2 regions of the Paenisporosarcina macmurdoensis genome follow, and region 2 is predicted to be linked to the other one. Evidence: riboswitches for the same ligand, from Rfam matches in the RefSeq annotation. Region 2 holds a riboswitch; the other holds the start of a gene.
What was found. Region 2 has a riboswitch for lysine ahead of ACFPYN_RS08615 (Na+/H+ antiporter NhaC family protein). Riboswitches for the same ligand answer to the same signal wherever they lie in the genome.
Positions count from the first base shown of each region.

Region 1 (16,913 bases), on a different contig from region 2:
TCTGGCATATCCCTCTTCACAAACCATGTTTTAAGTGTAGCTTCTGTTTTCCTACCATCAGCAACAGTACCATCTTTATTATTGTACTTATGTGCATTCATATTTTTATAGCCTATATACTTACTAGGAGCGAACAAATCTAATTCTTTTATGTAATACCATTGTCTAAAGTGCGAAAGGAATCGTTTCCTCATTTCTTTATTTTCTTTGAGATCATCGTTAAATTTAATTATATTTCTTCTTACATCTTCTATGTCATCTATCAGGACAAATTCCGTCATTATAAATACTCCTTAGACATTTTTCTATATATTACCATATTGTATTAGTACTCTGTCTATTTATTTGAAAAAAAGCTACAGAGAGCAGTTTTTACTGATATCTACTTATAATAGACAGTGTACTTTTTTCTCTATAATTTTAATTGCTACCTTGTTTCCCCTGTCTATAAGCACCTAACCACTCCGTCCAAACTTATTACTACTGTTGTAATCTTTCAAGTTTTATCATCGCAGGCATCTGCTGAATAATGATTACCGTTTGCTCGGGAATTACCATAATACTATCTAATTAAATATTCACGGCAAACAATCCATTTTTCTTTGTCATAACAAAAAATCTTCCAATTCAATTGAATTGGAAGATAGTCTCGTATCACATTCACATAAAATGATAGGGATAAAAAAAGGGATTATGTCGCTTGGACCGAAACCCCGACCTAATCCCCATTCATCTACAAACCCTTATTTACCAAGGATTGATCACCTGTATAATTTACGTCCCAGGAGGGATTCGAACCCCCGACCGACGCCTTAGCTTACCACCATAGCTTTCGCTACCAATGTACATTGTTTGTAGTCTGGACTATATCTTCACCATTGCAGGTGCGACACGTGTAGTCTCTACGGAACCTCACGTCGAATGAACGATTTTTAGCATTCTTACCATTACTTGCGTAATCATTCAGATTGCCTTCTCTTCACCAAAGTGAAGCGTAAGTTTCCTCGGTATTGCCATCAGCATGATCTGTTAAGGTTTCACCGATATAGTGTCGTCCACTCCACAGGTTTTTGTTTCCCTGTAAAGGCTCCTAATATCTTGAAGGGCGTTGCTCTATCCAGCTGAGCTACTGAGACTTGTGTAATTCAGTTCGTTTCGGAAATGAAAGACAATACTTAGTATAGAAATTTTACCAGCTAAAGTCAATGTTATTTTTCACTTATTACAAACTTTTTTTGTTCGAGTTCTTTATACTTATTTGAAAAGAACGTCACAACCCACTCAGATGGCGTTTTTTCAATGATTGCATAGCTTTTTTCTTTACGTCCTCGAGGTAATTCTAAGCTGCCAGGATTAACGAACAACATGCCATCAATTAGTTCTGCACCTAAAACATGGGAATGTCCGAAGAGAACCACATCAGCTCCTACTTCTTCCGCTCGATAACTAAGGGGCAGCATCGTCGATTTCACTTGCCATAAGTGACCGTGTGCCATAAAAACCTTGACTCCGTTCACTTCGGTGAAAACTTCAGCCGAATAAGAAGAATCCCAGTCACAATTGCCACCCACGACGAAAGCACCTTGTAGCGATTCATGTTGTGTATCGAGTTCGCTGTCTCCGCAATGAAAAACAGCATCTACAGGACCTACTGCATCCCTGACTTGATCAATTGAATTCGTTTCTCCATGTGTGTCACTCATCACTACAATACGCATCCACTCGCCACCTTATCTTAACAAGTTTGGTAATTCTTCATCGATTTGCTTAATCGCATTTCCACGATGAGAAATTGCCGCTTTTTCATTCGGTTGTAACTCAGCCATCATTTTTCCTAATGCTGGTACAAAGAATATTGGATCGTAGCCAAAGCCATTTGTTCCTTTTCTATCATGTCCAATGACCCCTTCGCATGTACCAAAGGCAGTTTTGGTTTCCATACCTGGACCTGCTAGAGCAATGGCACAACAGAAACGAGCCGTACGCTTATTGTCATCTACATGAGCAAGTTCGGTCAAGACTTTTTCCATATTGGCTTCGTCACTTTTGTCTAGCCCTGCATACCTTGCAGAATAGACCCCTGGCGCACCGTTTAAAGCGTCTATTTCAAGGCCGCTGTCATCTGCAATAACAAACGTTTGTAAGCGCTCAGCAAGCGCCTCCGCTTTTAATATCGCGTTTTCTACAAACGTCGTGCCAGTTTCTTCAACGTCCATATCTTGCGCTACGTCATGAAGCGTCAAAACTTTAAAGCCGTATGGATTGAAGATGGCTTCAAAGTCTTTTGCTTTCCCTTTATTTTTAGTGGCAATAATCACTTGTTTCATAATATGGACCCTAAGTTCTCACCGATTCTGTCTGCAATGTCGCCAAGTACTTCTCTTTGAATCATCACTAATTGTTGAATTCCTTCGTCACCTAGATCAAGTAGTTCGTTTAATTGTTTTCTTGTAAACGTAGCTTCTTCTCCAGTACCTTGTAGTTCTACAAAATTACCTGAACCTGTTTGAACAATATTCATATCCACATTAGCAGACGAATCTTCTACGTAGTTTAAATCCAAAATAGCTCCTAAATTTTCATCAATACCTACACTCGTTGCAGCTAAAAAGTCCGTTACAGGGAAAATCGGCAGTTGTTTTTCATCTTGTAATTTTGCAATGGCCATTGTCATCGCAACAAAAGCGCCTGTAATCGAGGCTGTACGTGTGCCCCCATCTGCTTGGATGACATCACAATCAATCCACAATGTGCGTTCGCCTAGAGCTTCTAAATTCACGACTGCTCGCAATGCTCGTCCAATTAGACGTTGGATTTCCATCGTCCGTCCACCAATTTTACCTTTTGATGCTTCTCGTTGAGTACGTGATCCTGTTGCACGAGGTAACATAGAATACTCTGCTGTAATCCATCCTTTACCTTGTCCACGTAAGAAATGTGGAACACGTTCTTCGATTGTTGCCGTACAAATAACTTTTGTTTGCCCTACTGTTATCAAAACGGAACCTTCTGGGTGTACCAAGTAATCAGTTTCAATGGTAACTGGTCTAAGTTCTTTTATATTTCGTCCATCATGTCTCATCTATTTATTGCCTCCTCGAATACGTTCGCGCACTTATCGTATCACATTTTCTGTAAACGAATCAAAACCCGAAGATTCCTTTTTCAAGGAACCCCGGGTTTTATTTAAACGATATTTGTTCAATCGTTGGGTTTACTATTTCAAGCCATTTGGTAATAGTGGTCTTAAACATGGGAATTGAACCCGTTGTGAAGAAAATGTGAGATTGGTCATTCACATCTTTACGTTGCATCCGATAATAGTTCAGAATTTCTTCTACATCGTCAGCTGTTTCTTCTGCAGACGATAAAACAGTAACATTCGGACCGACCGCCTGTTCAATATGGTTTTGTAATAAAGGGTAATGTGTACACCCTAAGATTAACGTATCAAAAGACTCTCTTAACAGTGGTTCAAGTGTTTTGCTCACTAACTCTTTTGCAAAATCACCTTCGTATTCACCACTCTCAACAAGTGGCACGAAAGAAGGACACGCAAGTGGCACGATATGACACGATGATGATAAGGACTTCAAAGCTTGCTCGTAAGCACCACTTTGAATTGTACCTGACGTGCCTAAAATGCAAACTTCTGATCGTTTCGTTGCTTTTATTGCTGCTCTCGCTCCCGGGAAAATAACACCCACAACTGGGAACGGACATTTTTTTTGTAAAGATTCGAGCGCGACCGCTGTTGCGGTATTGCATGCGACAACGAGCATTTTTATGGAATGAGCTTGTAATCTTTCTGCCATTTGCCAAGTAAATTTCCGCACTTCACTTGCTGAACGCGGGCCATATGGACATCTCGCTGTGTCTCCAATGTAAAGAAATTGCTCATTGGGTAATCGTCGCATGAGTTCTTTGACAACCGTTAAGCCGCCAACACCCGAATCAATTACGCCGATAGGTGCATTCACGAGATTCGCCTCAATCCTCTTTCATTTCTACATGAAGTTTATGTAGTAATGTCGACAATTGTTGCACTTCTGGCGCATCGAAATCAGTCAAAATGTCTTGCAGATAATCTTGACGTTTTTGAATTACTTCTTCAATAACACGCTCGCCTTCTTTTAATAAATGAATGCGAACTACGCGTCGATCTTGTTCATCACGAACACGCATAACAAGTTGATTTTTTTCCATACGATCAACTAAATCAGTCGTTGTACTAAACGCTAAATACATTTTGGTCGAAAGGTCACCAATTGTCATATCTCCATGTTCAAAAAGCCATTGCAATGCGATGAATTGAGGTGGTGTAACTGTATAATTGCTTAAAATTTTGCGTCCTTTTTGCTTGATGATTCCTGATATATATCTTAGTTCTTTTTCTAAGAAAGCTACTTGTTCTTGATCGTGTTGTTTTTTTGAAATTTGCTCTGTCATGTGCAACATCCACTCCCTGAATACATTTACTTGTATATTCATTGTGACGGCTTTAGTGGAAATTGGCAAGACCCACTCAGTCGAGTGCTAATTCGCCTAGTCGTAAAAGTTCTAAGATTGCTTGAGATCTCCCTGATACGCCTAACTTTTGGATAGTATTCGAGATGTGATTTCTCACCGTTTTCTCACTAATCTTTAGTTGAATGGAAATATCTTTCGTTGAATAATCACGCACTAACAATTGAAAAATTTCTCGTTCTCGTCCTGTTAATAATGAACGATGATGTGCTCTTTCTGACAAAATACGCCCCTCCTATCCACTCTTCCTTGTAACGTATGTAAAAAGAGGGGTAGCGGTGACGGCTAATTGGGTAGGAATAATGATTTTTCTTGTTCCGTCCAAGGTGAACCTTTTCCAGTGGTTTTATTAATTTGCACAATAGAACCTCTTCCTGTGAAAACAGTGTCGCCTTTTTCGTTTGTCGCATGGTAATGAATATCAACCGACGAGTTACCCACCGATGCAGCTTTCACATGAATTTGAAGCTTTTCATCAAAGAAAACTTGTTTTACGTAATCACATTGGAGGTCTGCTACGACAGGGATAGTAAGCCCTTTCGGATCAAGCCAATCGTTCATTAAACCGATGTGTTTGAAATATTCAATTCTCGCAAACTCAAAATACGAAAAATTATTTGTATTATTCAAATGACCATACATATCCGTTTCACTAAAACGCACTTGAACTGGCACTGAATAAAAGAAACCACTTGCCCATTCCTCTGGATTTTGAATATAATCTGCACGCATAATTGTTTGCCCCTTTGTTTTTAAGAATAAAATGAATCGTGATTCATTGGTTTTTATTATTGTAACAAAGTTTCATTCGAAGTGAAAAGATTTCATTGGAGATTCAAAGATGACACGGTGATGATTTGAAGGGGTTTTGGTTGCAACTTTCTTGATTTCGTTGCAACTTTTTTGTTTTCGTTGCAACTATCTTGTTTTCGTTGCAACTTTTGCCTTTTCGTTGCAACTATCCAATTTTCTCCTAATTCCACATTCTTCTCAAAACAAAAAGAAGCCTCTCGCAAGAGCGAGAGGCTTCCAAAATAGAACTCTTCTTAGTCAACCATGTGGTCGCTTCCGAAGAAGTTTTTGAACATCTGAACGGATGTATCACGGTTTAGAGCTGCGATAGATGTTGTCAAAGGAATTCCTTTTGGACAAGCAACTACACAGTTTTGTGAGTTACCACAGCTAGCAAGTCCACCTTCACCCATGATGGCATTTAGGCGTTCGTCTTTATTCATGGCACCAGTTGGATGGGCATTGAATAAACGAACTTGTGATAACGGTGCAGGACCCATGAAGTCTGAATTGTCGTTTACGTTTGGACAAGCTTCCAAACATACTCCACACGTCATACATTTTGATAATTCGTAAGCCCATTGACGTTTGCGTTCAGGCATACGTGGACCTTCTCCAAGATCATACGTACCATCGATAGGAACCCAAGCTTTCACTTTTTTCAATGAATCAAACATGCGTGTACGATCTACAATTAAATCGCGAACGACAGGGAATGTTTTCATTGGTTCCAAGCGTACTGGTTGTTCTAATTGGTCAATAAGAGCTGTACATGATTGACGTGGTCTACCGTTAATAACCATAGAACAAGCACCACATACTTCTTCCAAACAGTTCATATCCCAGTTTACTGGCGTAGTTGCTTTACCGTCAGCGTTAATAGGGTTACGACGAATTTCCATTAGTGCAGAAATTACGTTCATATTTGGTCGATAATTTAACTCAAATTTTTCCCAATAAGGGGTAGCATCGGTTGTATCCTGGCGAAGGATTTCGAGAACGACTGTTTTAGTAGCAGTTGCTGTACTCATTATTAATTATCCCCTTTCGCTGAATAGTCACGTTTACGAGGTGCAATTAGAGAAACATCGATATCTTCATAATGGAAGACTGGCGCACCTGTAGCAGGATCAAACTTCGCCATCGTTGTTTTCATAAATTTATCGTCATTACGTTCTGGGAAATCTGGTTTGTAATGAGCGCCACGGCTCTCATCACGGTTAAGTGCACCCAGTGTAATTACGCGAGCCAAGTATAGCATGTTTTTCAACTGACGCGTAAACGTTGCGCCTTGATTCGACCATTTTTGTGTATCGTTGATGTTGATGTTGTTATAACGTTCAAGAAGTTCTTGAATTTTATCATCAGTAGCTTGTAAACGATCGTTGTAACGAACAACTGTTACGTTGTCTGTCATCCACTCGCCAAGCTCTTTATGCAAGACATAAGCATTTTCAGTGCCATCTAATGCCATTGTATCATCCCACTTTTGTTGCTCAGCAGCGATGTGTGCATCAAATATTGTAGAAGGCATATCTTCAGCATGCTTGTCTAATTTTTTCATATAATTTACAGAGTTAGGACCAGCAACCATACCAGCATAAATCGCAGAAAGTAATGAGTTCGCTCCAAGACGGTTTGCACCATGTTGAGAGTAATCACATTCACCTGCAGCAAAAATACCAGGGATGTTTGTCATTTGATCATAGTCTACCCAAAGTCCGCCCATTGAGTAATGAACAGCAGGGAAAATTTTCATTGGCACTTTACGTGGATCATCGCCCATGAATTTCTCATAGATTTCAATGATACCACCAAGTTTAATATCCAATTCTTTCGGGTCTTTGTGAGAAAGATCTAAGTACACCATGTTCTCGCCATTAACGCCTAATTTTTGATTTACACAAACATCAAAAATTTCACGTGTAGCGATATCACGTGGTACTAAGTTTCCGTAAGCAGGATATTTTTCTTCAAGGAAATACCAAGGTTTACCGTCTTTGTAAGTCCAAACACGTCCACCTTCACCGCGAGCTGATTCAGACATTAAGCGAAGCTTGTCATCTCCAGGAATCGCTGTTGGGTGAATTTGAATGAATTCACCATTTGCATAGTGTCCGCCTTGTTGATAGATAATTGAAGCTGCTGAGCCTGTGTTGATAACAGAGTTCGTAGATTTCCCGAAAATGATACCAGGGCCACCAGTAGCCATAATGATCGCGTCACCGCGGAATGCTCGGATTTCCATTGTTGTTAAGCTTTGTGCCATAATACCACGACAAACGCCGTCGTCATCAAGAATAGCACCTAAGAATTCCCATCCTTCATACTTCGTTACAAGTCCGTCTACTTCAAAACGACGCACTTGTTCGTCTAGTGCATACAATAATTGTTGGCCAGTTGTTGCACCAGCAAATGCTGTACGATGGTACATTGTTCCACCGAAACGACGGAAGTCAAGTAAACCTTCTGGTGTACGGTTAAACATAACGCCCATACGATCTAATAAATGGATAATGCTAGGCGCTGCTTCTGTCATTGCTTGAACAGGTGGTTGATTTGCTAAGAAATCTCCACCATAAACTGTATCGTCAAAGTGTTTATATGTTGAATCGCCTTCACCTTTTGTGTTTACAGCTCCGTTAATCCCGCCTTGCGCACACACTGAGTGTGAGCGTTTAACTGGTACTATAGAAAATAATTCAACTGGCGTACCTTGTTCGGCCGCTTTAATTGTTGCCATTAAACCAGCAAGACCGCCGCCGACAACAATCAATTTACTTTTTGCCATGTTTTCTCTCACTCCTCTTTTTAATAGTAATCAAGCGCTTCCAAGAAACTAATTACACGAATGCAAGAAGTGAACGAATGCCGATTACTGTCAATGCTAAGAAGATACCCATCGTCACGAAAGTTGAAATGCGTTGTGACCTAGGTGATTGAGTAATACCCCAGCTTATCAAGAATGACCAAATACCGTTTGCTAAATGGAATGTCGCAGATACTACACCTACTACGTAGAATACAAACATTAATGGATTAGCTAAAATATCAGCCATCATGTCAAAGTTAACTTCATCAGCACCAATTGCTTTTTGGAATCTTGTCTCGAATATATGCCATGCAATAAATACGACAAGAATGACTCCAGTGATCCGTTGTAAAATAAACATCCAGTTACGGAATGTACCGTAGGCTTTTGGGTTGTTTTTCGCTGTAAAAGCTATGTACACACCATAGAACGCATGGAACATTAAAGGTAGGTAAATGACAAACCATTCCAAGAATAAAACAAATGGTAAACTTTCCATAAAGTGAGAAGCTTTGTTAAATGCCTCAGGTCCCTGCGTTGCAAAATGGTTAATAACCAAATGCTGTGCCAAGAACAATCCTACTGGAATAATTCCGAGTAGAGAATGTAACCGGCGTAAATAAAATTCACTATCTTTCGACAAGACTGTTACCCCCCTCATTACTGAAAATAGACAGACAAGTTAGACCCTCGTATGAAACGAAAGCAACATTGACTGCATATCTCTTCATGGTACAATATTATGACATGTTTATTGTACTCCCATCATAAGGGAGCGTCAAGGCAAGGTAGCCTATTACATATGACAATAAAATGCAGGATAGCTATCGGTTTCGCATCTTTTTTCTACCTTGTCCATGATTAATTCTTATATTAATAAAGTTTCACGTGAATTTAGTGAGAAAGCGGGATTTAAATGACCATAACAGATACAAAAACAGTACCTACATTTGGCTATGAATTAATTAGAGATCATGTACTATCGACCATTTTAGGCAAACACGAGGACGATATTTTATATTGGGCTGGCAAAGATTTAGCACGAAAATTTCAGATGTTTTCGATCGATGAAACGACTTCTTTTTTTGAAGAAGCCGGCTGGGGTGTATTAACACTCGACCGTCTTACAAAAGATGAAGCATTCTTTACACTAACTGGCGAACCCGATGCACTTCAAATCAACAAACGGTGTTTCCGCCTAGAAGCAGGCTTTTTGGCGCAACAACAACAAAAATTAGGTGGCTTTTTGACAGAGTGCTTCGAAGAGAAATTCATAAAGAAAAACATCGTCCAATTTCATGTGAAATGGGATTTAAAAGAAAAAATTCAGTAGAACACGGCATGCACCATATTAAGGTGCATGCTTTTTTATGTTATTGAAGGGTTTTTCATGAGAAATTCGGCTTTTTCCTACGTCAATCGTCTTTTTTCCTACGTCACACTCTTAATCTAACAATAAACGCTAAAAAGCTGGCGGTCACTTCCAAAAGGAGTGACCGCCAGCTTTGTTAATCCCATTTAAATTTGTCGTTCATTTGAGATTGATATTGTTTAAACGCACTACTATTTGTTTGAATCCCTTTTTTCGATAACAGACGGTTCATTTGCGTTAGTTTTTCATTGTACTGTTGTTCGAGTTCGGTTTTTTCTTTACCCAAGGATTTTTTCATTTGATGTTGCAAATCGCCCATTTCTTCTTTAATAAATTGAGCTTCTGCATCATGGCCTGAGTTTTTCAAGATGCGCATGACCATCCGAATGTCTTCTGGATAGTGGGCAAATTCATCTGGTGGTAGCGGTTTCCCCGCTCCAGGCAAATTATCAAACTTCCCATCACGTTGTGCTTTTTTAATTAAATCTTCCACGATATGCCAGTTCATTTCGACCACTGCCTCTCATGATGATGACCTATATATTTCCATCATATCATGAAACCTTGTTACACTCGAACTGCAGCTAATCCATATTCATCATGCAAGGCATTCGTCGCTTTTAACATATCACTTTCTGGAACAACAACAGAAACTTTAATTTCTGATGTACTAACCATCTTCACTGGAATTCCTTCGACGCGCAGACGATCGAACATTTGAGCAGCCACACCAGGATTTGATACCATGCCAGATCCAACAATTGAAACTTTCGCTAAACCGACTTCGAAATTGGTCGATTGGTAACCAAGTTCGACTTTATTACTTTCTAACACTTGAACCGTTTCAGCAAAATCTTCTTTTTTAATTGAAAATGACACACTTGGTTGTATGCCTTCCATGATACTTTGAACAATTATATCCACGTTGACATGATGTTTAGCTAGCGTCGTGAAAATTTTCGCAAGTGAGCCGTTAAACGGTACTTGATATGCTACCGTTATACGAACAATCTCAGGTTCAAATGCGACACCGCGCACAATTAAGTTTTTCTCCATGGTTGGTTCCTCCAATAATATGGTACCTGTTTCTTCGCTTATACTAGATCGAACACTTAGTGGTAAGGAATAGTTTTTTGCAAATTCGACAGCACGTGGATGCAATACACCCGCACCTAAATTTGCCAGCTCCAACATTTCATCATACGATAACTCCTGCAATTTCCGCGCACCATCTACATAACGTGGATCTGACGTATAAATACCATCGACATCTGTGTAAATATCACATTGGTCTGCATGAATAGAGGCAGCTATGGCAACAGCCGTTGTATCAGACCCTCCACGACCAAGTGTCGTGATTTCTCCATACGCATCCATACCTTGGAATCCAGCAACCACTACGACTTGACCTAACGTCAAAGCCTGTTCAATGCGAACGGTATCGATATGCTCGATTCGTGCATTGCGATGAACCGCTTCTGTACCTATTCCTGCTTGCCACCCCGTGAATGATACCGCATCTTGACCCATATGTTGAAGCGCCATCGTTAGTAAGGAAATCGTTACTTGTTCTCCTGTTGATAACAACATATCCATTTCACGTTTTGAAGGTTCTGCCGATAAATCTTGCGCTAAACGAACCAATTCATCCGTGGTTTTGCCCATTGCAGAGACCACCACAACAATTTCATGGCCTTTCGCTGTTTCGCCAATGATGCGTTTTGCGACGTTTCGAATGCGCTCCGTGTTGCCGACTGATGTTCCTCCAAATTTCATGACGATACGACTCAATGTAAACTCTCCCTTTATTTCCAAAGAAGCTAAATAGGAAAAACAATGGCACAAACCTCTGTTTTTTCTTATACCGATAGAGCCAAGTTCAACTTAGTAAATCAATATAAAAAAACAGCTTATTCACGAATATCCGTGAAAAGCTGTCTCCATGCATGACCGTTCAAAAGAAGCGTCCATGTGAAGATAGCCCTCCAGAATCAATTAGATTCTGACAATCCTGCATTTATTCAATGCAAAACCAGTACGACATTAGAAACAGTCTATGTCGGACTTCGGCGAATTTCCCTTTCACATGCACTCAAAGGATCTGTTCATCCTCCTGCAGGTTACTGATGATTTCCGCACCTCTATCACCACTTATTAGTAGAGTGTTCAAAAGAATACTTACCCTTTTGTTTCCTCGTTTTAGTGATTCAATTTCAGTGTGTCAACAATATCATAAGATTACTCTTTTGACAATGCTTCATTTTTAAAGTATTCAGACATGGATTCTGCGATTTGCATAGGCAAACCCGAACCTTTTAATTCATCAACAGATGCTTCTTTGATTCGTTTTACAGAGCCAAAATGTTTGAGTAACATTTTTTTACGTTTCGGACCAATGCCCTCAAATCCATCTAAAGCTGATGCGATCGTTTGTTTCCCACGTTGTTGTCGATGGAAAGTAATGGCAAATCGATGCACTTCATCTTGAATCCGTTGTAGTAAATAGAAACCTTCGCTCGTTCGTTTCAACGGAATAATTTCTGGAGGTTCTCCGTATAACAAAGACGATGTTTGGTGTTTCGCATCTTTTGCTAGCCCCGCAATTGGAATCGATAACCCCAGTTCGTCTTCAATAATTTCTCGAGCACTTTCCATCTGACCTTTCCCACCATCTATGACAATTAAATCAGGTAAAGGTAGCTGGTCATTTAACACACGTGTATAACGGCGTCTAATTACTTCTCGCATCGCCCCGTAGTCATCATGGCGTGCAGCCGTTTTTGTTTTATATTTACGATAATCTTTTCTATTCGGTCTGCCGTCAATAAACGAGACCATCGCTGAAACCGCGTCGGCTCCATAAATATGAGAGTTATCAAATGCTTCGATACGAAGCGGTGGTGCAATGTTCATAGCTATTCCTAGTTCCTCCACCGCACCAATCGTTCGTTGTTCTTGGCGGTCAATGAGTTGGAACTTCTCACGCACAGCAATTTCCGCATTTTGAATCGCTAGATCAATCAACTGTTTTTTCTTGCCACGACTTGGCGATGCCACTTTAATTTCAAGGAGTTGATTAGCTATCTCCAAATCAACTGAAATAGGCAACAACACTTCTTTTGGTTTTATATGATGAGCTTGATCATAAAACTGGCCTAAGAATGTTAAGAATTCATCATCAGGATCTTGGATTAACGGGAATATCGATACATCTCGTTCAATTAATTTTCCTTGTCGAACGAAGAAAACTTGAACGCACATCCAGCCTTTATCAATGGAATAGCCAAAAATATCACGATCCGTAAAATCATTTGTCGTCATTTTTTGTTTTTCCATGACCGTTTCAATATGTGTGATTTGATCACGGTACTCTTTTGCTCGTTCAAATTCTAAATTCTCGGCAGCTGAAGACATTTTTTCCGTTAATTCTTGTTTGACTTGTTGATAACCACCATTTAAAAATCGTGTAATTTCATCGATTATTTCACGATACGCATCTTGTTCAATCGGTTTTACACAAGGTGCTAAACATTGACCTAAATGATAATACAAACAAACCCGGTCTGGTAATGTCGGGCATTTTCGCAATGGATATAAACGATCAAGTAATTTTTTCGTTTCACTTGCTGCATACGCATTTGGGTAAGGGCCAAAGTACTTGCCTTTGTCCTTCTTGACCTGTCTTGTCGTAATCAATTTCGGGTGTTTTTCACCTGTAATTTTAATATACGGATACGTTTTATCATCTTTTAACATGACATTATATTTGGGATCGTGTTTTTTAATTAAATTTAATTCTAAAATGAGTGCTTCAATAGCTGAAGATGTCACGATATATTCAAAATCCACAATCTCATTAACGAGACGTTGCGTCTTCCCATCATGACTCCCCGTGAAATACGAACGTACACGATTTTTTAATACCTTCGCTTTACCCACATAAATAATTGTACCCTGTCTGTCTTTCATTAAATAAACACCAGGATGATCTGGTAAAATACTGCATTTCTGTTGTATTAATTCATTCATAATTGTCATCACCTGTTGAAAAAAAACCGGGTGCCCATGGGTACCCGGTTTTTAATATTATGTTGCTATTACTTACGTTGCTATAAATTAAGCGTGTTTGTTAACAAGATTTACTAATGCTTCTTTCGGGTTAAATCCAACTACTTTATCAACTGGTTGCCCATCTTTGAAAAGTACTAATGTTGGAATTGACATAATTCCGAAGTTGCTAGCAGTTTCTTGGTTTACATCAACATCTATTTTTACGATTTTTACTGTATCGCTCATTTCAGCATCTAGTTCCTCTAAAACAGGAGCGATCATTTTACATGGTCCACACCAAGGTGCCCAAAAATCAACTAATACTAAGCCATCTGAAATTTCACTTGAAAAACTTTGATCTGTTCCGTGTACAATTGCCATAAGAAATTCCTCCTTCAAATACAAACTCTAAACGTAGTATAGCATCTTGAAATTAACGCTTCTACTTTTTTGCTCAACCTTTTATTAGCAGAAGCCTTATTAAACATATACCCGCTACTGCTCAATTTCAAAACAAATAACATTTACTCTGTTTTTATCGCACAAATGCGCTTCCCGCTCGTTTTCTTTTAAATACCGAAAATCATTATTTAAGAAAAAACGGACTTCATTGTTAGTCCCTAATATTTAGTAAGCTTGAAAATAAGTCTTTTTTCTACATCTACATTTGAACATTATAACCAGTTTAATTGTCTGTTTTACACATGAATACCTTATAGTTGATTGGAGTGAAGGGCTGCGACTCCAGCGGAAAAAGTGCGCCAGTTCCTTTTATGAAGAGTAGCCATAGTAGACTGTTGATTTCCGCTACGGTGGACGCTTTTCGGGGGCATGGCTTCAGTCTCCTCGTCACTGCAGAAACATGTGCTCCTGCGGTTACTCGTCGCAAAGATACTGGCTCTTCGCCAGTATCTTTCCTGCGGGGTCTTCAGCTCATGCACCTGCCGCTTCGCTTTCGGTGCAGAAAACATCTGCTATTCCCGCAGAAGTCGCCACCTGCGCTTCAATCAACTAATTATAAATGGCAACTACGATTTTAGGTTGGTTCTATCTCTAGCTTAACTTAGAATTATCAGCAATAATCAATTGATAGATTTTCTTGTTGGTTAATACTCAACTCAAGGATTGTAGTGGAAGGCGGCGACTCCAGCGGGATCAGCGGGACAGGTGAGACCCCGCAGATCGCGAAGCGACCGAGGAGGCTCACCGCCCGCCCCGCGGAAAGCGTCCGACTGAAACGGAAATCTACCCCACTTAATTAAAAAAGGAACTGCCCATAGTCATATTTCATGACTTTTTGGACAGCCCCTTAAGTACCATTAATTAGCTTTTAGTTTTTTGAATTCTTCCGTCAACATTGGAATGACTTCGAATAAATCTCCAACGATTCCATAATCAGCCACTTTGAAAATATTCGCTTCAGGATCTTTATTGATCGCTACGATAATTTTCGAGTTAGACATACCCGCTAAATGTTGGATAGCACCAGAAATACCTGCTGCAATATACAAATCAGGTGTTACAACTTTACCTGTTTGTCCAATTTGAAGTGAGTAATCACAGTAATCAGCGTCACATGCACCACGAGATGCTCCAACAGCGCCGCCTAATACTCTTGCTAATTCGTTTAATGGTTCAAAACCATCTTCACTCTTAACGCCACGACCACCAGCAACAATAACTTTCGCTTCTGATAAATCCACGCCTTCAGTTGATTTACGCACGACTTCTTTAATAATGGTACGAAGGTTCGTAATTTCAACAGAGAGAGCTGACACATCACCAGAACGGCCAGAATCGTGTGCTAAAGGTTCAATATTGTTAGGACGAATCGTTACAAAATCAATGCCTTCTTTGATTTTCACTTTCTCAAACGCTTTACCTGAGAAGATTGGGCGAACGAAAACAACATCTGCCCCTTCGCCTTCGATAGAAGTTACGTCAGAAATTAGACCTGACTTTAATTTACTTGCTACTTTAGGTGATAAGTCTTTCCCTAGAGCTGTATGTCCGAAAACAACTGCGTCTGGTTGCTCACTTTGAACAACTGCCATAAATGCTTGGCTGAAGCCGTCAGATGTATATGTTTTTAAATGTGGATGTTCAACAGTTACTACACGGTCTGCTCCATAATGAATCATTTCAGTTGCAAGAGATTGTACAGAGTCTCCTAAAAGAACTGCGACAATTTCTCCACCGCTTGAAATTTTCTTCGCTGCAGCGATTGCTTCAAAAGATACATTACGTAAAGCGCCTTCGCGTGCTTCACCTAATACGATTACTTTTTTTGTCATGATGTGTTTCCCTCCAATTACAAATCTTTAGATTAAATTAAACGACTTTTGCTTCTGTACGAAGTAATTGTACTAATTCTTGTACTTGGTTAGATAGATCGCCTTGTAATACGCGACCTGCTTCTTTTTTCGCAGGCATGTAAATTTCAATCGTCTCAGTTTTAGCTTCAACATCGTCTTCATCGATATCTAAATCATCTAATTCAACTTCTTCTAACGGTTTCTTTTTCGCTTTCATAATCCCAGGTAATGAAGGATAACGCGGTTCATTCAACCCTTGTTGAGCTGTAACTAAAAGTGGTAGTGACGTTTCAATTACTTCAGAATCGCCTTCTACATCACGAACGATATGAACGGTTGTACCGTCGATTTCTAATTTTGTGATCGTCGTTACATAGTTGATGTCTAATAAGTCAGCAACACGTGGTCCAACTTGTCCAGATCCACCATCAATCGCAACATTCCCAGCTAAAATTAGGTCTGCATTTTTATCTTTTAAGTAATCAGCTATAATTTGAGCAGCTGTAAATTGATCCATTTCATCTAAATCATCTTCAGTATTAATAAGAACTGCTTTATCAGCGCCCATTGCAAGTGCAGTACGAAGTTGCTTCTCAGCTTCTTCTCCACCCATTGTCAATACGGTCACTTCGCCACCGTGAGCTTCACGAACTCGGATTGCTTCTTCGATTGCATATTCATCATAAGGATTAATGATAAATTCCGCGCCGTCTTCTTGAATCTTGCCACCTGAAACGACAATTTTTTCTTCTGTATCAAATGTACGTTTTACCAACACATAAATATTCATGTTGCAAACCTCCCAATACTAGTGATTATTTTCCTTTGAACAATGGTTCACGTTTTTCAATAAAAGCAGAAATTCCTTCTTGAGCGTCTTCAGATATGAAAACGGTTCCAAAAGACTGTGCTTCAGCTTTCACACCTTCATTATACGCATAAGTTTTCGCGAATTGTAGCATTTCAATCGCAGCTTTCATGGCAACTGGACTCTTTTTAGCTATTTTAGTAGCCAGCTCCATTGTTTTCGCAAGTAATTCTTCTT
Region 1 covers NZ_JBHSRI010000007.1:177,311-194,223, reverse strand. Annotated here, with positions in the region: gene ACFPYN_RS07465 (HNH endonuclease) at 1-281, opposite strand, end outside; gene ACFPYN_RS07460 (metallophosphoesterase) at 1,209-1,718, opposite strand; gene ACFPYN_RS07455 (XTP/dITP diphosphatase) at 1,731-2,327, opposite strand; gene rph (ribonuclease PH) at 2,324-3,082, opposite strand; gene racE (glutamate racemase) at 3,183-3,980, opposite strand; gene ACFPYN_RS07440 (MarR family winged helix-turn-helix transcriptional regulator) at 3,991-4,449, opposite strand; gene ACFPYN_RS07435 (helix-turn-helix domain-containing protein) at 4,526-4,750, opposite strand; gene ACFPYN_RS07430 (acyl-CoA thioesterase) at 4,813-5,259, opposite strand; gene sdhB (succinate dehydrogenase iron-sulfur subunit) at 5,574-6,350, opposite strand; gene sdhA (succinate dehydrogenase flavoprotein subunit) at 6,353-8,110, opposite strand; gene ACFPYN_RS07415 (succinate dehydrogenase cytochrome b558 subunit) at 8,163-8,792, opposite strand; gene ACFPYN_RS07410 (YslB family protein) at 9,048-9,464, shown strand; gene ACFPYN_RS07405 (DnaJ family domain-containing protein) at 9,640-10,011, opposite strand; gene ACFPYN_RS07400 (aspartate kinase) at 10,071-11,294, opposite strand; lysine riboswitch at 11,474-11,655, opposite strand; gene uvrC (excinuclease ABC subunit UvrC) at 11,742-13,532, opposite strand; gene trxA (thioredoxin) at 13,620-13,934, opposite strand; gene ACFPYN_RS07385 (electron transfer flavoprotein subunit alpha/FixB family protein) at 14,873-15,847, opposite strand; gene ACFPYN_RS07380 (electron transfer flavoprotein subunit beta/FixA family protein) at 15,885-16,658, opposite strand; gene ACFPYN_RS07375 (enoyl-CoA hydratase) at 16,684-16,913, opposite strand, start outside.
Region 1: it holds a riboswitch for lysine, as region 2 does, so the genes downstream of both, ACFPYN_RS07400 (aspartate kinase) here and ACFPYN_RS08615 (Na+/H+ antiporter NhaC family protein) in region 2, are expected to answer to the same signal.

Region 2 (16,913 bases):
GCTACATTCAATGGATTATTCGGTAACTTCTTAGGTTTCGTTGTTCCATTAATTATTATTGCTTTTATTGCTCCAGGAATTGCTCAACTTGGTACAGGTTCTGGAAAGTTATTAGGACTTGCAACATTCTTTGCTTATACTTCAACGATAATCGCTGGATTTATGGCATTGATCGTTGCAAAAAATGTGTTGCCTAGGTTCATTTCTTCTTCTTCAGGAGAATCGTTTGAAAATCCAGAAGAATTTCTTGCAACATCGTTTTTTAAAGTAGATATGCCACCAGCTGTTGGCATCATGACGGCATTACTTCTTGCCTTCATATTTGGTATTGGTATGGCAGCAACTAAAAGTGACATACTAAAAAAAGGATTCGATGAATTTAATGTCATTATTGAAAAAGTAATTGCAAACGTTATTATTCCTTTACTGCCTGTACATATCTTCGGAATCTTTATGAACATGACTTTCGGAGGTCAAGTGGCTAAAATATTATCTGTTTTTGCCATCGTATTCGTGTTAATTATCATTTTACATTTCGTCATGCTCGTTATGCAGTATTCAGTTGCAGGTGCTCTAAATAATAAAAACCCATTAAAGCTTATGAAAATTATGTCACCGGCTTATTTTACGGCCCTTGGAACACAATCTTCAGCTGCTACTATTCCTGTGACATTAGCTCAATCTCGTAAAACTGGCGCTTCTTCTAAAGTAACAGACTTTACAATTCCGCTGTTTGCAACAATTCATTTGTCAGGTAGTACAATTACACTTGTAACCTGTGCAATTGGAGTCATGTTATTAAATGGTCAAGCTATTGAATTTAATGCTATCATGCCATTTATCTTCATGCTTGGAATTACAATGATTGCAGCACCAGGCGTTCCTGGAGGAGCGGTTATGGCTGCAATTGGCTTACTTAGTTCAATGCTCGGATTTAATGAAACGATGGTTGCATTAATGATTGCACTTTACTTAGCACAAGATAGCTTTGGTACTGCAACAAATGTAACGGGTGACGGTGCATTGGCATTAATTGTGAATCGATTTTCACGTGATAAAGAAGGTAAACCCGACGTTGTAAAGAGTTAATATTCAAGCAGTTCCGACTATTTGGTAATTTATTTACAATTCATTTTTCCTATGGTAATATAACAAAGCAAATATTCCCACATTTAAAGGAGATTAAATTATGAAAAAATTACTATTAATTCTTGCTTCTCTTTCTTTAACTCTTGCAGCTTGTTCTGGAGACAAAGAAGAAACAAAAGAAACGACTAATGAAGAAACTAAAACTTCAGAAGAAAAAGTGAATCCTGCTGGAGATATGATGAAGTTTTACTTATCTATTTCTAAATCAATAAATGAAGTTGATGCGGATTTAAATGCTTATGAAAACGCAAAAGCTGAAGAAGCACTTCCTGAAGGTGCTGAACTTAAAACGATGCAAGATGCTGCAAAAACAGCTGCAGATAATGCTGCTGTAAAAGTAGAAGAATTAGAAGTTCCTGCTGAATTAAAAGATCAACAAGAAGCAATCGACTCAGCGTTAACTAAAATGCAAGAAGCTTATACAATGAAATCAGAAGCCCTAGCTGCTGAAGGTGAAGTTGTATTAGATGAAGCAAATGCAAAATTTGAAGAGGCTGACACTGAATTAAATAAAGTGTTAGAAGAAGTAGGCTTAGCAGGTTCAAGCATTTTAAACGAAGTATCTCTATAAGAAAAATTAGAAAAATTCGTCCGTTCATTCGGACGGATTTTTTTGTTTAAGAGACACACACACTTACAAGCTGCTTAATACCACATATGTATGTAATTATTTAGCTATTAAAAATTAAATAGGTGACTACGAAGTAACCAACAATGATAAGTAGTGAAGGTATCAGATAGGATAAACTGGTGGTATTCTTTTTACGCAATAACGATATGATAATCAATACTGATAACATGCTTACTGTAAAAGCTGTTATTTCGTGTAAAGGTGAGACATTTGCCAGGATGGATCCATTTTGATAGACGATATCAGAACCTACTAGAATTAGCATGTTAAAAATATTACTACCAAGAATCGAACCGATTGCCAAGTTAATATTGCGTAACCTTAACGCTATTAGTACCGCAACTGCTTCTGGTAATGACGTAGTAGCTGCCATTAGGAAACTACCTACAAATGTTGAGCCAAGACCTGTGATCTCAGCAAGAGTATCCCCAGTTATTGATAGCAATGTTCCGGCTCCCAAAATGGCTAATGCAGCAATGGAAAAATTTAAAACAGCCCTTCTAATTGATGTCGAGTGCAAATTTTCATGGATGACGTCTCTTTGAAAATCATTTCCACTCAATTGGTTATCAATGGAGTCTTTGGATAATCCACTTATCACAAACATTCCTATCCCGTATACACATGCAATTAATAATGTATCTACTCCGACTCCAAGTATCATGAAATCTAATTTACGTATCAACGCAGCCAGTGTAATGATTGACAGCAGTAGTCCCAGTCCAGCGGTATATAAGTGTCCGTTAGAAGCTCGTTGATACAATCTCATGTTTCTGTAGAAAATATCAAAGCAAGCAATAATGAATATATTAAACATATTCGATCCCAACATATTTCCTACTGCAATATCTGGATTTGAAATTAGAACTGATGTGAGACTTGTCGTAACCTCAGGTAGTGAAGTAGCACCACCTAACAAAAGAGTTCCTACGAGTAACCCACCAAGGGGTGTTTTGCCACTTAAGATATCTGCATTATTGGACAGTTCGATAGCAGCTAAAACTGTAATGATGGCAGCTAACCCAAAAATAATATAGACCATTGAATACCCCCTAAACTAACATGGAAATTTCACCCACATAAAATAATCTGCTTGTAACCTATTTTATTAAAGAATAATGCCTCCCATTACATTTAAAATCAATAAATCGAATATTTTCCTTTTCAAAAATTAATTTATCTTTTTTTGTTTGAATCATTCCATAATGGGTATCTATATAAATGTGAAGGATAACAACTCGAATTGTTGAGTTGAAAATTTGAAAGGAATGATTCCCCATCCAATCACTAGATTTTACCTACACAGAACGTATGGACCAAGCTTTTAGAGGCGCACATGGAGTTGGGTTGTCTGATTATCAACATAATTCAAAACTTCGATTAAAAGTCGAAATGGAACGTGAGCGCGACCATGAACTTGGCCAACAAATGGCAGCTCGATTAGAGCGTCAAGCACATCGCGAAGTTTAAATTGATATTAGCAAAGCCAATGAGTCAAGTCTCATTGGCTTTTTTCAACTTTTAGTTGAAATCATTTCTCAATTAGAAACACTTTATTGAAAATGAGATGTCATTGCAAGATGTATAGGAGAATCGTGCTAATAATAGGGAATTCAATTATATTAAACGATTTTAATATATTAAAAGGCTCGTCTAAAAGATTTGCATGGGCTCGATAATTACGTTAAGATTAGAATGATAATAAATTAAGAATGGTATTTACCATTTATTTATACAATATGGAGGTAGTAAAATGTCGACTTTAGTTATTCAAGATCTTCACGTTGCCATTGATGGTAAGGAGATTCTTAAAGGGTTAAACCTTACACTTAATACAAACGAAATTCATGCGATTATGGGACCAAATGGTACCGGTAAATCGACTTTAGCATCTGCTATTATGGGTCACCCGAAATATGAAGTAACTTCTGGTTCTGTAACATTAGACGGGGAAGATGTTCTGGAGATGGAAGTAGATGAGCGCGCTCAAGCGGGTATTTTCTTAGCTATGCAATATCCAAGTGAAGTCACAGGTGTTACTAATGCTGACTTCATCCGTTCAGCAATGAACTCTCGTCGAAAAGAAGGCGATGAAATTTCAATTATGAAATTTATTCGTGAAATTGATTCGAAAATGGAGTATCTTGAGATGGATCAAGATATGGCACAACGTTATTTAAATGAAGGATTCTCAGGTGGCGAAAAGAAACGTAACGAAATTCTTCAATTAATGATGATTCAACCAAAATTCGCTATTCTTGACGAGATCGATTCTGGTCTGGATATTGATGCACTTAAAGTAGTTTCAAATGGAATTAACCAAATGCGTGGAGAAGGTTTTGGTTGTTTAATCATTACTCATTATCAACGCTTACTTAACTATATAACACCTGACAAAGTTCATGTAATGATGCAAGGTCGCGTCGTGAAAACTGGTGGCCCTGAATTAGCACATAAATTAGAAGCTGAAGGGTACGACTGGATTAAAGTAGAACTAGGAATTGAAGACGAAACTGTAGGTCAAGAAGCGTAAGGAAGGGAGACATACACATGACGGTTGAAACGAAACTGGCATTAACCGAACAAGATGTACGCTCCTATTCAACTGCGAAACAAGAACCTTCTTGGTTTGCTGAATATCGTGTACAAGCCTTGCAAGCGGCAGAACACTTGCCAATGCCAACTCCAGATAAAACAAAAATTGATAATTGGAATTTCACGAACTTTCCAGAGCATACAGTAGAAAGCAAAACATTTGCTTCTCTTGCTGAGTTACCGGAAGAAGTGAAAGCCATCGTAACTGATGAACAAAAAAGTGTTTATATTCAACGCAACAATACACCTGCTTACTTACAAGTTTCAGAAGAATTAACGGCAAAAGGTGTTATTTTCACTGATATTTCTACAGCTATTCGTGAACATGGGGAACTTGTTAAAAAGTATTTCATGACGAATGGTGTTAAAACTGACGAGCATAAACTTGCAAGTTTAAATGCGGCTTTAGTAAATGGTGGCGTATTTGTATACGTGCCAAGAAATGTTGAATTAGTGGAGCCTATCCAAGTTGTTTTCTTACATGATGATGCTCAAGCTTCTTTGTTTAACCACACAATTGTTGTGGCTGATACGAATAGCTCAGTAACATATGTAGAAAATTACCTTTCAACTGTTCCTGAAGGATCAGGAATTGTAAATATTATTTCTGAAGTGTTTGCTGAAGATAATGCACACATCACTTATGGTGCTGTTGACGTATTAGCAACAGGAATTACTACTTACGTTAACAGACGGGGAATCGTAAATCGTAATGCTCGCATTGATTGGGCTCTTGGTTTAATGAATGATGGGTATACCATTTCTGAGAACGTGACACACTTAGTGGGTGATGGTTCTTATGGAGATACAAAAATGGTGACTGTAGGACGAGGGAAACAAAAACAAAACTTTACTACGAAAATAATTCACTGGGGTAAACACTCAGAAGGACATATTTTGAAGCATGGTGTTATGAAAGATGAAGCCTCTTCTATTTTCAACGGAATTGGAAAAATCGAACATGGTGCTACTAAATCAAATGCGGTACAAGAATCACGCGTATTAATGTTAAATGAAAAAGCTCGTGGAGACGCAAACCCCATTCTTTTAATTGACGAAGATGATGTAACAGCGGGACACGCAGCTTCAGTAGGTCGCGTTGACCCTCTTCAACTTTATTACTTAATGAGTCGCGGTATTTCTAAACAAAATGCTGAGCGATTAGTAATTCATGGTTTCCTTGCGCCAGTTGTAAATGTATTGCCAATAGAAGGCGTTAAGAAGCAACTGTCGGAGGTTATTGAAAGGAAAGTGCGCTAATGATCAGTAAAGACATTCGAAGCTATTTCCCTATTTTAAACCAAGAAGTGAACGGCTATCCGCTTGTCTATCTTGATAGCGCAGCGACATCTCAAAAACCCGTTCAAGTCATTGAAGCCCTTAAGAAATATTATGAGTTTGATAATTCAAATGTTCATCGTGGTGTTCATACTCTAGGTAATCGTGCGACGGAAAGTTACGAAGGTGCCCGTGAAAAGGTACGTAACTTTATTTCTGCAAAGTCCACGCAAGAAATTATTTTCATGCGTGGTACAACGACGGCTATTAATACAGTGGCACAAAGTTACGGTGCAGCGAATGTTCAAGAAGGCGATGAAATCGTCATCACTTACATGGAACATCATTCAAATATTATTCCTTGGCAACAATTGGCTAAAGAAAAAGGTGCAGTATTGAAATACGTTGATTTAGAAGAGGACGGAACATTGTCTTTAGAAAAAGTCCGCGCAACCATTACTGAACGTACAAAAATCGTTTCAATCATGTATGTGTCAAACGTTCTTGGGACGATGAATCCAATAAAAGAAATCACGCAAATTGCCCATGAAAATGGTGCAGTTATGGTCGTAGATGGTGCACAAGCTGCCCCTCATTTACGAATCGATGTACAAGATTTAGATTGTGATTTCTTCGCATTCTCTGGTCATAAAATGTGTGGTCCCACTGGAATCGGCGTATTATATGGTAAAAAAGAATTGCTTGAGCAAATGGAACCTATTGAATTTGGCGGCGAGATGATTGACTTTGTTGGATTGTACGAGTCAACCTGGAAAGAACTTCCTTGGAAATTTGAAGGTGGGACACCGATCATTGCAGGTGCTGTAGGCTTAGCAGCAGCAATCGATTTCTTAGAAGAAATTGGTCTTGACGAGATTGAGAAGCATGAACATCAACTCGCAGCTTATGCGATGGACCGCATGTCTACAATTAATGGATTAACCATTTACGGACCAAAAGATCCAAGTAAAAGAGCGGGAATTGTTACATTTAATTTAGATGATGTGCATCCTCACGATGTGGCAACTGTTTTAGATATGAACGGGATTGCTGTACGTGCTGGACATCATTGTGCGCAACCATTAATGAAATGGTTGCAAGTAACTGCAACTGCTCGTGCTAGCTTCTATGTATACAATTCGGAAGAAGATATTGACCGATTAGTAGATGGGCTTAGCACTGCAAAGGAGTATTTTAACGATGTCTTTTAATAATTTAGATCAACTTTATAGAACAGTGATTATGGACCATTACAAAAAACCTCGTAACAAAGGTTTGCTTGAAGATAGCGTTACGATTGAAATGAATAACCCAACTTGTGGCGATCGTATTCATTTGACTTTACAAGTTAAGGATGGAATCGTAGAAAATGCTAAATTTGATGGTGATGGTTGCTCCATTTCAATGGCTTCTGCATCGATGATGACGGTTGCTGTAAAAGGAAAACCAGTCGATCACGCATTAAAACTTTCAACGATTTTTTCGGAAATGATGCTTGGAAAAGAACATGATGACTCTATTGACCTTGGTGATATCGAAGCTTTATCTGGTGTATCGAAATTCCCTGCGCGTATCAAGTGTGCAACACTAGCTTGGAAAGCCATGGAAAAAGGTGTAGAAAAAGAATCACATTCGCAATAGAACGGAGGAAAGATAATGGCTAAAAAAATGCCTGAAATGGGCGATTACAAATATGGTTTCCATGATAAAGACGTATCTATTTTCCGTTCAAAACGTGGATTAACACGTGAAATCGTAGAAACCATTTCAAATATGAAAGAAGAACCTCAATGGATGTTAGATTACCGTCTAAAATCTTTGGAGATTTTTTATTCGAAACCAATGCCACAATGGGGCGGCGATATGGCTTCCCTAAACTTTGATGAAATTACGTATTACGTAAAACCATCTGAAGCAACAGAAACTTCTTGGGATGAAGTACCTGAGGAAATCAAGCGTACGTTTGATAAACTTGGTATTCCGGAAGCTGAGCAAAAGTATTTATCTGGCGTGTCTGCACAATACGAATCAGAAGTGGTTTACCACAGCATGAAACAAGAACTAACAGACATGGGGATTATCTTTAAAGATACTGGTTCAGCTCTTCGTGAAAATGAAGAACTTTTCAAAAAACACTGGGCTACAGTTATTCCTAACTCTGATAACAAATTCTCTGCATTGAATTCAGCTGTATGGTCAGGCGGATCATTCATCTACGTACCACCAGGTATTAAAGTGGAAACGCCTCTGCAAGCATACTTCCGTATTAACTCAGAAAACATGGGTCAATTCGAACGTACATTAATTATCGTTGATGAAGGCGCAAGCGTTCACTATGTTGAAGGATGTACAGCACCAGTTTATACAACGAACTCACTGCACAGTGCAGTTGTTGAAATCATCATTAAAAAAGATGCATATTGCCGATATACAACAATTCAAAACTGGGCAAACAACGTTTATAACTTAGTTACCAAACGTGCAGTTTGTGACGAAAACGCAACAATGGAATGGATTGATGGTAACATCGGTTCTAAATTAACAATGAAATACCCAGCAGTCATCTTAAAAGGTGAAGGTTCACGTGGGATGACGTTGTCAATTGCAATTGCTGGTAAAGGACAACATCAAGATGCTGGCGCTAAAATGATTCACTTGGCTCCAAACACTTCTTCTACGATTATTTCGAAATCAATTTCGAAACAAGGTGGTAAAGTGACATATCGTGGGATCGTCCGTTTTGGTCCTAAAGCTTCTGGAGCACGTTCAAACATTGAATGTGATACGTTAATTATGGATAACTTATCGACTTCAGATACAATTCCATATAACGAAATCTTGAACGATAATGTATCTTTAGAACATGAAGCGAAAGTTTCAAAAGTGTCTGAAGAGCAATTGTTCTACTTAATGAGCCGAGGCATTTCACAGCAAGAAGCAACAGAAATGATCGTAATGGGCTTCATTGAACCATTCACAAAAGAATTACCAATGGAATATGCAGTTGAGATGAACCGTTTGATTAAGTTCGAAATGGAAGGATCAATCGGCTAATTCATATCTCTAATAAACCTCGCCCTTGGGCGAGGTTTATTTTTTTCGCAGAAATAACATTGTGAATATCTCGAACAAAGTACTAGCTGCACCTTTACCAAACGAATCAGTTAAGTGGTAATCTTGTGGCTCAATTGCTTTGGTCGCTCCCTTGTAACCTTCACGTAAGTATTTTGTTGATTTTGGTTTATTAAACAATTGTCACTATTTTTAACGAACAAAGTAGCCGAAGATACTATTTCGGCTACTACCGGCCTTCGTTATTTTGGGAAGGGTTCTCTATAACGAGTCTCCCACTTCGCGCATGGTTCAAATCAGAGGAAAACCGAAGACCTGGAAGATAAATTTGCTGGAATTTTGCTAAATGGTCGGAAACTCCACTTAGTTGGTGGGAAACCATATTCTTTTAAGTTTTCCTTTATTGTTATTGTCGCGTTTAGTAAGTATTCACCAAAATAAATCAAGCTGAAAGAGGCCGAAATATCATCTTCGGCCGAATATCTACATAAAGGAAGTATCGATTCTTTAGTAAACCAAAGTATCTAAACTATGTGAGTCTAGGTTGTAAGGGAGCGAAGGACGCATTTCCGCCGCAAAATGTTCTGAAAGAAGAAAGATGGGCGAGTGACGAAGTCACAAGCCCATCTCTTTATTCTCTAGAACAAGCTGCAGCAGATGAAGCGCCCGAAGCGCACTGAAAACCTATTTACATCAATAGTAATCTGAGCAACTACCTGGCTTTAACGAACCCCGCTAGAGTTGGGTGTGTTGATGAGAGTCACTATTTGAGAGGCAATAGTCCCTCTTTATTCTCAAGAATAAGGTCTGCAGATGAAGCACTAATTCTAATATGTTATGATAATGAAACAAATGGAGTGTGATGAAGGGTGATTCATGTCGGACTTACGGGATGGGGCGACCATCCAGATATCTATAGCACAGAATCGAAAAGTAGCGAGAAATTAGTCGATTACAGTGCACATTTCCCAGTAGTTGAACTTGATGCATCATTTTATGCCATTCAGCCAGAACGTAATATGCTTAAGTGGATTCGAGAAACACCAGATACTTTTCGCTTTGTGGTAAAAGCCTATCAAGGAATCACGGGGCATCTCCGTGGAGAATCGCCTTTTGAATCCACCGAAGAAATGTTTACATTATATCGAGAATCATTAATTCCTCTAATAGAAGCAAATAAATTAAGCATGGTGCTTGTCCAATTTCCTCCATGGTTTGATTGTCAAAAAAAAAATGTGGACTACATAAATGAAGTACATGAACGACTTCAAGGATTACCACTCGCTATCGAGTTCCGTCATCAGTCGTGGTACTATCCAGAGTTTAAACAAAAAACAGTAGACTATTTAAAGCACAATCAATGGATTCATTCAGTATGTGATGAACCTCAGGCTGGAGAGGGAAGTATCCCACTCGTGGCTGTTTCTACGAATGAAGACCATGTGTTACTAAGACTCCATGGGCGTAATGTTCACGGCTGGAAAAATCCAGGGAATGACCAAAAATGGAGAGAAGTTCGCTATTTATATGATTACAATATGGCGGAGTTACAACAAATTGCAACGATTGTAAAATCGTTATCTCAACAGTCCAAACAAGTGACCGTGTTGTTTAACAATAACTCTGGAGGACATGCAGCGAATAACGCAAAACAATTTATGCGGTTATTTAATTTACAATATGAAGGACTGTCACCGAAGCAATTAGATATGTTTGAAGGAGAATGGTAATGGAGTATTTATTATTAGCACTTGTAGGGCTATTTTCTGGCGTTGTAGGTGCATTAGTAGGTCTTGGTGGTGGCGTTATATTAGTGCCGGCAACCCTTTATTTAGGGGGATCAATTGGGTTAATTCCAGGAATTACACCACAAAATGTAGTGGGCCTATCCGTCGTCATGATGATTTTTACAGGCTTAGCATCCACGTTAACGTACATGAAAGCAAAAACGGTTGATTATCGAAGTGGTCTCATATTCTTTGCAGGAAGCATACCTGGTACCATTTTAGGTGCATGGGTGAACAAAGGATTAGACTTGCCATCTTTTAATCTGTATTTCGGGATTTTATTAATCATCTTATCCACCCTACTCTTAGTTCGGAAATATTTAAAACCAGTCGAGTGGTTTGTGAAGAATGGTACGAAAAAAACGTTCACTGATGCTCAAGGACAAAACTATGTTTATGGATATCCTATATGGTTTGCACTATTCCTTACATTTGGAGTAGGTTTTGCATCTGGATTGTTTGGTATTGGCGGAGGATCAATTATTGTGCCGGCTATGATTCTGCTGTTTTTATTCCCACCTCACGTTGCAGTTGGTACATCCATGTTTATGGTGTTTTTATCAGCTTTGGTCGGTTCAGCAAGCCATATTTCGTTAGGAAATGTACCTTGGCTCTATACAATCCCGGTGATTCCTGCTGCTTTTATTGGGGCGAAAATTGGGGCATCCTTAAACCAACGAATAAAGTCGGAAACATTAGTAATTGCTTTGCGTATAATCTTACTATTACTCGGTGTTCGTTCGATTGTAGCGGGACTGATGGGTTAAGGAGTTGGCCAAATGATTGAAACCATTCATTTTTATCATACCAATGATATACACAGTCATTTTCAACATTGGCCACGAATTCATGAACTCGTGACTAGTCGGAAAAAATGGCATGTTGAAGAAGGCGAGTCTAGCTTTACTTTAGATATTGGTGACCATATTGATCGTTCGCATATCTTCACCGAAGGCACATTAGGTAAAGGGAATGTCGACTTGTTAAATAAAGCTCTATATGATGTTGTAACTATTGGGAATAACGAAGGGATTACCCTTTCACATAAAGAGTTAGAAGAGCTTTACCTTCAGGCACAATTTAAAGTAGTTGTGGGAAACTTAACAGAGCTGAACGGGGACATTCCTAGTTGGTTACTACCGACAACAATTCTAACAACTACCAATGGGACGAAAATCGGTGTAACAGCACTTACTGCTGAATATCCACTGTTCTATAAAAAATTAGGATGGCAAGTGACACAAGCATTCAACACGTTGAATAAACAACTAATCGACTTAAAGAAGCAAACAGATATAATCATATGCATGTCTCATTTAGGAATACATGTAGATGAGGATATGGCAAAGCAATTTCCAGATATCGACATCATTTTTGGTGCACATACACATCACATATTACATGAAGGTAAAGAGATTAATAAAGCTCTTTTAGCAGCTGCAGGTAAGTTCGGCTCTTACGTTGGACATGTAACCATTGACTTCGATTTAAAGGACAAAGTAATTGTGAAGAAACAAGCACTTTTATATGACACCAATGAATTGAAAGAGTGTTCTCATGAAGAAGAATTTTTGACTGAACTGGCCAAAATCGGTACTGCTCATTTAATGGAAACAGCCTTTCATCAACCACATCTTCTTAGAAAAGAGTGGTTCAAGGAATCTGCTTTATCCACATTTTTTGGAGAAGCTTTAACGACGTTTTGCCAAGCTGACTGTGCATTATTTAATGCTGGATTGTTTTTGACGGATTTAAATGCAGGGAAAGTTACACATTTTGATATTCATCAAATGATGCCACATCCAATTAACCCGTGTGTCATAGAACTAACTGGACAACAATTAGTAGACATTTATTACCTATCTTTAAATGAAAGTTGGCCAAATTTAGAACTAAAAGGATTAGGTTTTCGAGGTGCGGTGATGGGGAAAATGATTACTCATCAGTTTAATGTGGTTAATGAGGAATTATTCGTAAAAGGTAAGCTTATTCATGCTACAGACACAGTGCGATTAGCAACGCTGGATATGTTTACTTTTGGATACTTTTATCCAACATTTCAAGACTTGCCAAAGACTTATTTTATGCCGGAATTCATTCGAGATGTAATCATTGGATATGGTCAGAAACACAAATATTTATAGGAATAAATGAAACCTCCTTGTCGTAAAATGACATAGGAGGCTTTTTGGTGCGACTACGTAAAGTAAATAAAAAAACTATTTATTGGAAAGGTAAAAACATCATTCCTCTGATATTTGTTATTGTTGTCATTTCAGTTGGGTTAATGTTTTATCTCGTAAATGTCCGGTTAACACCCATTTACTTACAATACGCAGAGGTTCAGTCAACTAAAATAGCATCACTTGTAGTAAGTAAAGCCATTAATTCTCGAACTGTGGATGTAATGGACGTGAATGATATTATTGAAGAAATACCTACAGATCAGTCCAATAGGGTGACGACTAAATTTAATACTGAAATTATTAACCGGGTCCAAGCTGACACAATTACCTTGGTACAAACACATTTGGAGCAAGCTGAAGAAGGAAATTTAGATAATTTACCTTACCTTGATGATATCGAGTATGATCCAAATGCTATGGAAGATAATGGAGGTATTGTGTTTTTTGTTCCTCTAGGTCAAGCAACGAATATCCCACTCCTAGGCAATTTAGGACCAAAGATTCCCATACGCTTTCATGTTATTGGAAGTGTGCAGTCGGACGTTGTTTATGGTTTTCGTGAGTTCGGTATTAATAATGCAATGGTAGAAGTAAGTATAGTGCTGAAAGTAAATGTCCAAGTAATCGTACCACTTGCAACAAAAACAACGACAATTGAACAGAAAATCCCTGTTGCTCTTGGTGTAATCTCTGGTCCAGTGCCTCAAATTTACACGAAAGGGCAGGGAGGAACTCAACCTTCAATAGAAGTACCGATTCAACTCCCACCAGAATAACCCATTGCAAAAAGACCTATTTATTGTTAGGCTAGTTAATGAAATTAATATCGATGGGTAGAGGCAGCATTGCTTATAAGTAACATACGCGAGGATGACAACGAAGACCGTATGTAAAAGGAAGCTTTGCCGAAGTAGAATGATTGTGTCAACAGCATTTTATTGGGGTTATTCTAAATAAGAATAACACTGTCATTTATAAGCAAAATGCCTATAAATGGTGAGCTACAGATCGTGGGTAGGATACTTCAATTTGTCTATTCGCAACTTGTATGAGCTGGCTTCTCAAACATTCTTATGAATGTTATAGGAGCCAGTTTTTTTGTATGTTTACTCGTATTCTGTGACCACCCCCATAAGGAGGAGGAAAAGTATTATGTCAGGTACAATATTTTCGATTTTACCCCCAATCTTAGCGATTGTAATGGTTCTAATTACACGACGTGTATTGCTCTCTCTTGGAGCAGGTGTCGTTTTGGGAGCTTTGTTGATCCATTCTTTCGCGCCAGTAGATTCACTTACTACTTTGTGGAAGTCATTCCAAGTGACATTTTGGGACGAAGGATTAAATACGTATAATGTCTTCATCATTCTATTTTTATTTTTACTAGGAATCATCACAGCTTTTGTCAGTCTATCTGGCGGAAGCCGAGCCTTTGCGGAGTGGGCAGTAAAGCATATTAAAACCCGCAGAGGAGCTAAACTATTAACTGCATTTCTTGGTGTGATAATCTTTATCGATGATTATTTTAATGCGTTAGCTGTTGGCCAGATTGCACGACCAATTACAGACCATCATCGCATATCACGTGCGAAATTAGCTTATTTTATTGACTCAACTTCAGCTCCAGTATGCGTCGTTTCACCTGTTTCAAGTTGGGGAGCTTACTTGATTGGATTAATTGGAACCATATTGGCAACTCAATCCGTTATCACGTACTCACCTTTAACTGCTTTTGTCATGATGGCGCCAATGAACTTTTATGTGATTGCAGCTCTTGCCATGGTATTTTTCGTTGCACTTACAGATTTTGATTTGCTTGAAATGAAAAAACATGAACAAAGAGCAATTGAAACAGGAGAAGTCTTTGATCCAACAAAAGATATCCCTGGTCAGTTGAAAGAAGATTTTCCTGTTCATAGTCATGGTAAGGTAAGTGACTTAGTTCTTCCGATTGTGACCCTAGTCGTCGCAACCATCGGTGCGATGGTTTGGACGGGTTATCAAAATGCTGGTGTTCTAGATATTTGGGCAATTTTTGAAAATACCGATGTACCGAAATCTTTATTAATCGGTGGTAGTGCAGGTGCTGCTGTTTCGATTTTACTGTATCTATTACAATTCGGGAAAAATGACAAAGCAAACAGCGTATTTCTTGGTAAAGGAATTTGGAGCGGTATACAGTCCATGTTACCAGCCGTTTTAATTTTAGTATTTGCTTGGTCATTAACGTTCATTATTGGTCTTCTTGAAACGGGAGAATATTTAGCACAAGTTGTCACCGATGCAAATATTCCAATCGGTTTATTACCAGTAATTTTATTCATACTAGCAGGAGGAATGGCATTTGCTACCGGTACATCATGGGGTTCTTTCGGTATATTGATACCGATCGCTGGGACAATTATGATCAATGCTGAACCAACTATGTTACTTCCTGCCTTAGCAGCAGTACTAGCAGGATCAGTATTTGGGGATCACTGTTCACCAATTTCAGATACAACCATATTATCTTCTACTGGTGCAGGCAGTAACCATATTGATCATGTAACTACTCAATTACCGTATGCATTAATATGTGCTGGCATTGCATCCATTGGATATTTAGTCCTAGGATTAACAGGGTCGGTTTGGTTATCATTTAGTCTTGTTATTATTATTCTTGCAATACTATTCTTCTTCTTAGCAAAGAGCATTAAAAAAACAGATACAGTGACAATAGAATAGTGAAACACTCTAAGAGCAAGGGTTTAAACCCTTGCTCTTTTTTTTATAAGTAATAATTATTTTTTTCAAAAAACTGCTTTACAAGTTAATTCACTATAGTATACTGTTTTTAAGATTAGTAATAATCTGAAAATAAACAAGCTTCCAAATATTGCAATAGTACTTTGGTAAGCGAAACAAAAGGGGGAAAAAAAATGGAACAACGTTCTCAATGGGGATCACGAGCTGGCTTTATCTTGGCGGCTGTTGGTTCCGCGGTAGGCCTTGGTAACATCTGGCGTTTTCCGTACGTAGCTTTTGAAAATGGTGGAGGAGCTTTCTTTATCCCGTACTTATTCGCTCTTTTAACAGCAGGTATTCCTATTCTTATTTTAGAATTCACCATGGGACATAAGTATCGTGGGTCAGCGCCTTTATCATTCTTCCGCATGGGTGGAAAAAAAGCAGAATGGCTTGGCTGGTGGGCAATTTTTGTATCATTCGTCATTTCTACATACTACGCCGTCATCATTGCATGGGCAATGAAATACACCGTGTACTCATTCGACCAAGCGTGGGGAGATGATACTGCTGGTTTCTTATTCGGTACAGTCTTAAAACTAGGTGATGTACCTGGTGAAGCTGGTGGAATAGTACCAGGAGTTGCAATTCCTTTACTACTTGTTTGGGCAATTGCATTCTTTATTCTTTTCGCAGGTGTTAAAAAAGGAATTGAAGTTGCTAATAAAATATTCATTCCAACATTAGTTGTTATTTTCTTAATGGTAGTTATCCGCGCGGTAACACTAGATGGAGCTGCAGTTGGTTTAAATGCATTCTTTGAACCTAACTTCTCTGAGTTAAGTAATCCTAAAGTTTGGGTTGCGGCTTATGGGCATATCTTCTTCAGTTTATCAATTGCATTTGCAATTATGATTACGTATTCAAGTTATCTACCAAAGAAATCAGATATTACGAATAACGCATTTATTACTGGCTTTGCTAACTCTGCTTTCGAGTTACTAGCAGGTATTGGAGTATTCGCTGCTCTTGGTTTCATGGCAGTTCAACAAGGAGTGGAAGTAAAAGATGTTGCTTCTGCAGGCGTTGGATTAGCATTTGTCGTCTTCCCACAAATCATTAGTGAATTCCCGGGAATGAATGGACTGTTTGGGGTATTATTCTTCTTGTCATTAGTATTAGCAGGATTAACTTCTTTAGTCTCAATTTGTGAAACGTATGTTGCTGGATTCACTGAGAAATTCGGAATTTCCCGTAATAAAGCGGTTGCATTTGGTGTAGGTGCCGCTGCATTAATTTCGTTCTTATTTGCAACAAATGGCGGATTATACTTCCTAGACGTTGCAGATTACTTCATCAACCAATTTGGGGTCGCGGCAATCGGTTTAATTGAAGTAGTTGCTATTGCTTGGTTCTTTAAAAAGCTTCCTATTTTTGAAGATCATGCAAATGCAGTTTCTGATATTCGATTAGGTGCATGGTGGAAGATTT
Region 2 covers NZ_JBHSRI010000009.1:189,094-206,006, forward strand. Annotated here, with positions in the region: gene ACFPYN_RS08550 (dicarboxylate/amino acid:cation symporter) at 1-1,089, shown strand, start outside; gene ACFPYN_RS08555 (hypothetical protein) at 1,190-1,720, shown strand; gene ACFPYN_RS08560 (sodium:calcium antiporter) at 1,821-2,822, opposite strand; gene ACFPYN_RS08565 (hypothetical protein) at 3,128-3,250, shown strand; gene sufC (Fe-S cluster assembly ATPase SufC) at 3,534-4,313, shown strand; gene sufD (Fe-S cluster assembly protein SufD) at 4,331-5,635, shown strand; gene ACFPYN_RS08580 (cysteine desulfurase) at 5,635-6,864, shown strand; gene sufU (Fe-S cluster assembly sulfur transfer protein SufU) at 6,854-7,294, shown strand; gene sufB (Fe-S cluster assembly protein SufB) at 7,310-8,707, shown strand; gene ACFPYN_RS08595 (DUF72 domain-containing protein) at 9,595-10,455, shown strand; gene ACFPYN_RS08600 (sulfite exporter TauE/SafE family protein) at 10,455-11,279, shown strand; gene ACFPYN_RS08605 (bifunctional metallophosphatase/5'-nucleotidase) at 11,292-12,656, shown strand; gene yunB (sporulation protein YunB) at 12,704-13,474, shown strand; lysine riboswitch at 13,525-13,710, shown strand; gene ACFPYN_RS08615 (Na+/H+ antiporter NhaC family protein) at 13,851-15,422, shown strand; gene ACFPYN_RS08620 (sodium-dependent transporter) at 15,617-16,913, shown strand, end outside.